One region of the Hungatella sp. SL.1.14 genome, then DNA from elsewhere that is predicted to be linked to it. Evidence: predicted binding sites of a transcription regulator. Region 1 holds the regulator's gene; the other holds the start of a gene.
The links. Region 1 encodes HrcA, which represses chaperone genes, less so after heat shock. Its sites were predicted from a motif close to TGTTAGCACTCNNNNNNNNNGAGTGCTAACA; they were not measured.

Region 1 (2,410 bases):
TATCTCTGGCGCCGATTTCAAACATGGCAGATTTTTCTTTCTCTGTTCTCTTTCTATAATTATCGAACTCGGCCATATTCCGCTGCAGACGGTCGGTCAGTTCTTCAATCTTGGCATCCTTCGGATCTTTTTTCTCTTTTTTCTTTCCAAAGAATCCTTTCTTCTCCGGTTCCGCCTGCTTTTCTTCTGCAGGCTCCTCATCTCCGGATTTCTCATCGGCGGCATCTTCGGCACACGCTTCGGTTTCCGCGGCTTCTGTTTCGCCTTTTTCTATTTCTTCGTTAACGGAACCGGTGTCTTCTGCCTTCATGGCCTCTTCTGCCAGTTCCTCTTCTATTCTCGTCTCTTCGCTGCTCACTGTTCTTCCCTTCACCTTTCATCTTTTTTCAGGATCGAATCCAGCTGCGTCATGAGATTCCGCAGCGTATTCAAAACCTTTTCATAGTCCATACGCTTCGGACCGATGATACCGATCGTTCCTCTCAAGCCCTCGCCCAGCTCGTAATTCGCTGTCACGATGCTGCAGTCCCTCATCGTCTGCACCGGCGCTTCCTCGCCGATATAGACCTGAATTCCCGAACTGCTCTCTGAACTGTTCACATCATCGACCAGCTCCTGAAGGAGTTCTTTCTGTTCCAGCGTACCGATCAGCCGGCTTGCCATCTCTCCGTCGCTCAACTCCGGATACTTGAAAATGTTCGTGGCACCGCTGGTGTAAATCTGCAAATCATCGTCATCTGCCCGGATTGCTTCTGCAACCTCATTGAGTACCCGGTCGACCACCTCGCTGTGTATGCCGGCCTGCTCCTTTAATCTGCTGATTACGTCCAGATTGATTTCCTCTATGGTCAGCCCGTTTAAGGCATTATTAAGAAGAATGTTAAGATTCAAAAGCCCTTCATCGCTTAACTGCTGGCTGATGGGGATCATGGTGTTCTTAATCATATTCCCTTCTACAACGATGACCACCAGAAGCTTTCCATCATCAACCCTGGACAGCTGGATGAACTTCAGCTTGTTTCTGTGATACTGGGGGGCGCTGATCAAAGCCGCGTAATTCGTGTTCTGCGCCAGGATTCTCGCCATCTGCTTTAACAGAAGCTCGACCCGGTCCACACGCTTTAGCATCAGGTCCTTGATTTCAGTAACCTCTTCTTCTTTCTCCTGCATGATCTGATCCACATAAAAGCGGTATCCCTTATCAGAGGGAATCCGCCCGGCCGACGTATGCGGCTGTACAATGTATCCCAGCTCCTCCAGATCAGACATCTCATTCCGGATCGTGGCTGAACTCAAATTCAAATCGGTGTACTTGGAAATAGTTCTGGAGCCAACCGGTTCGCCGGTTTCTAAGTACGTTTTTATGATGGCCTTCAAGATCGTAATCTTTCGGCCGTCTAACTGGTCCTTATCATTCAACCCGCCACACTTCCTTTCTGAGTCTTCCTGTTAGCACTCAACGTTTGGGAGTGCTAACATCTTCATTTCATAATATATTCTTTTTTCCCTCGTTTGTCAATACATTCGATTGAAAATTTTTTGAGAATTTTCTGTGAACTTCTTCTTTATAAATCATAAAGTGTTTTACCAAAATAAGACAAATGTTACAAACGTATTGACAGGATTTCCTTGACATTTAACATTTTTGTAATATAATGAAAATTGATACACCATAACAACGGTTTTTCCATCATATTAATATGGAAAAATCATGATATTGCGAGGTAAATCATGAAAAAGAAATCAGGTAAGGTTCTTCTTATGCTGTGCGTGACGCTCCTCTGTACCCTGTTTTTATCCATGACTGCTGCCGCCGAGGAAAAGGGCGCCCTCACAGCCGTGGATGGAACTCATATCACAGGGTGGCTGAAGAATGATGCGGATTCCGGCGAAGCAGCAGTGGTTGAACTGCATATCTACAAAGACGGGAATAGCGAAGCTGCAAAGGTCATTACAGTACCGGAAGAAAGCTACAGCGATGAGGCGGGAAATTCCACTGGGGACGGCCGCCGTGTCTTTGACTATAAGATCAACTGGCAGGAACTGGGCGGAACTGCCTGTAAAGTGGAAGCCTTTCTGGTGTCCGGAGATAAAAAAACACTTCTTACCGGCGCCATGGAATACAAACCGTCATCAGAAGTCTTAAAGAAAACGGAGAGCTCCGGCGAGGAAATCGGCCCGGGAATTCCGAAAAAAGAAGAAATACCGGCGGAACAAACCTTTGAAGGCTATAAAAAAGGGGAATCCCTCGGGATCTTCAAGACCACCGGATACTGCAGCTGCAGCAAATGTTCCGGCGGCAGCGGTCTCACCTATTCCGGTACCGTGCCGCAGCCAAATCACACCATATCCGCAGATATCACAGTACTTCCCCTTGGAACAAAGGTGATAATCGGCGAAACGGTTTATA
Region 2 (2,410 bases), on a different contig from region 1:
ATCTCCGGATAGGTTGCTCCCACTACGGCTCCGACGTTGCTGTAAGCGCCGTCCATACAGTCCGCGCCCCATTCCACTACCTTGTCTGCTACCAGCTCGTACAGCGGCCTTCCGCCGATCAGCTGATCCTGGAATTCACCGCTGGAAGGATTGGAGGTCTTTACCAGTACGAAGAGTCCTCTGTCCTCCTCTTTGCACACATCGACAAACGGCTTCACTCCATCCGTGCCGAGATACGGATTGACAGTCAGAAAATCGGTGCCAAAGCCGGTCAGAATGCTGCCGCCCACTTTCACATGGCCGATATGTGCCGTAGCATACGCGGCGGAGGTAGAACCGATATCCCCTCTCTTCGCATCGCCAATCACGAGAAGTCCCTTCTCCTGACAGTAATCAACCGTTCTCTTATATATCTTAAGCCCTTCGATGCCGAACTGCTCATACATGGCGATCTGCGGCTTAACTGATGGAATAATGTCACAGACTTGATCCACGATTTCTTTATTAAACTGCCAGATCGCCTCTGCGGCACCTTCCAGCGTCTCACCAAACTCATCGAATGCCTTTCTCGTCACATGCTCCGGTATATATCCAAGCATCGGATCCAGTCCAACACAGATGGGGGCCTTTGTTTCTTGAATCTTCTGAATCAACTGATTAATCATAGTCTCCTCCTTCGTTCCTCACATTTTCTCTATTCTTACCAATTCTATCATAAGTAGGGGGCTGTTTCAAGCGTCTTTCTCGCCGTTACCCGCCGCATTTAAGCCGTGAAAATTCAATTGAAGAAAATTAGCACTCGCCTATTGACAGTGCTAACAATTTGTGTTATATTACACCTAGAACAAATCAAACAACAACACCGCATCAAACGCGGTGCAGATAAATAAGGAGGAAGAACCTATGTTATTATCCAGAAGAAATAATTTATTCGATGAATTTTTCAATGATCCATTTTTTAACGACTCTGTACAGAACAGAACAACGCTTATGAGAACTGATATTGAAGATGACGGAACCAATTATATCATTGACGTGGAACTTCCCGGATACAAGAAGGAGAACGTGCGTGCTGAATTAAAGGATGGCTATCTGACCATCTACGCCGAGGCGTCAGGCTCTTCCGAAGACAGTGAGAACAAAAACTTTATCCGCAAGGAACGCTACAGCGGCTCCTGCAAGAGAAGCTTCTATGTTGGTTCCCAGCTGCGCCAGGAAGATATTAAGGCGGCCTTCGACAATGGCATCTTAAAGCTGACCGTTCCGAAGGAAGCTCCGAAGCAGATCGAGGAAAACCACTACATCACCATCGAATAACACATATTCCCGCTTTCCTTACCGGGATCAACCATATTCTATGATACCAAAAAGAGGACAGCCCACCGGACCGGACCGCCTGCCGTTTCTGCAGACAGCGGAATTTCCGAAGGGGGCTGTCCCCTTTTTTATCTTCACGTTTCAATTTTTATCAGGGATTCCACCCCGGCCCGTGAGTTGGACACGGACACTCCTTATTCCAGCAGAAAAGCTGTCGCCACATAGGCACCGCTCTTATAAGACTTCTTTACCATCTGTTCTTCTACTTCGATCTTTAAATTCAGCCACAGTTCTTCCGCCGCGATGGACAGATGGGACAGCATGATTCCCATACTCAAATCCCTCATCGCCACCATGGTCTGGGAAGGAAGAAATTCCCTGCAGGAGAAAATATAGATTCTGTCGTGGTAAACGATAAAGCGCCACGGCTGCGTATTCATGGCCGAAGGTGCCAGCCGAACAGCCTTCAGGATATTCTTCAGCGGTTCGCCGATCTCATCCTTGAACACGCAGAGTTCTTTTAACGGAAGGCGTTTTGCCGTAGCCGGATCACGGTACAGCAGGGATCTGGGATATCCGAACGCCACGGCAACGGCCGTCTTCATCCCGGCAGGCTCCGGTCCGGGAATCCTGGTACTGCCTAAGTAGCACGTTCCCAGTCCCTTGCCGGTCATATACAGAAGAACAGGCTCCAGAACGTATCCTGCATTCATCATCCAGCCATCCTTCTCTTCCGAATAAAACACCAGATAATATGGTGCTTCCACCTTCCAGAGACCCTTTACAGGAAGATCCTTCCCTATATTTTCCTTAATCTCCATCTTTGTGGAAATCTCCGGGCAGAGTGTGGCCACACGGTCTGCAAACGCCAGGACATCCTTTATAAGCTGCTCCGGTACCGCTTCATATTTAAATTTTCGAATGGATCTTCTCTTGAAGATCATCTGATACAGATTCATCCCTGCTCCCCTCTTTTCACTACAGCGATTTAAACTCCTCCAGCAGTTCCTTAAATACGGCCAGCGCTTCCTTTACCGGCTGGCCGGTAGACATATCCACACCGCACAGCTTCAGGAGCTCGATCGGAGGCATG

Region 2: NE473_RS06765 (Hsp20/alpha crystallin family protein) is a predicted target of HrcA. The motif match lies at 791-821, and genes of this name have one in related genera.

The regions. Positions count from the first base shown of each region.
Region 1 covers NZ_JANFYJ010000007.1:9,911-12,320, reverse strand. The annotation lists gene grpE (nucleotide exchange factor GrpE) at 1-358, opposite strand, end outside; gene hrcA (heat-inducible transcriptional repressor HrcA) at 370-1,419, opposite strand; gene NE473_RS09305 (3D domain-containing protein) at 1,732-2,410, shown strand, end outside.
Region 2 covers NZ_JANFYJ010000004.1:294,413-296,822, forward strand. The annotation lists gene pyrF (orotidine-5'-phosphate decarboxylase) at 1-665, opposite strand, end outside; gene NE473_RS06765 (Hsp20/alpha crystallin family protein) at 904-1,317, shown strand; gene NE473_RS06770 (nitroreductase family protein) at 1,512-2,276, opposite strand; gene pepF (oligoendopeptidase F) at 2,296-2,410, opposite strand, start outside.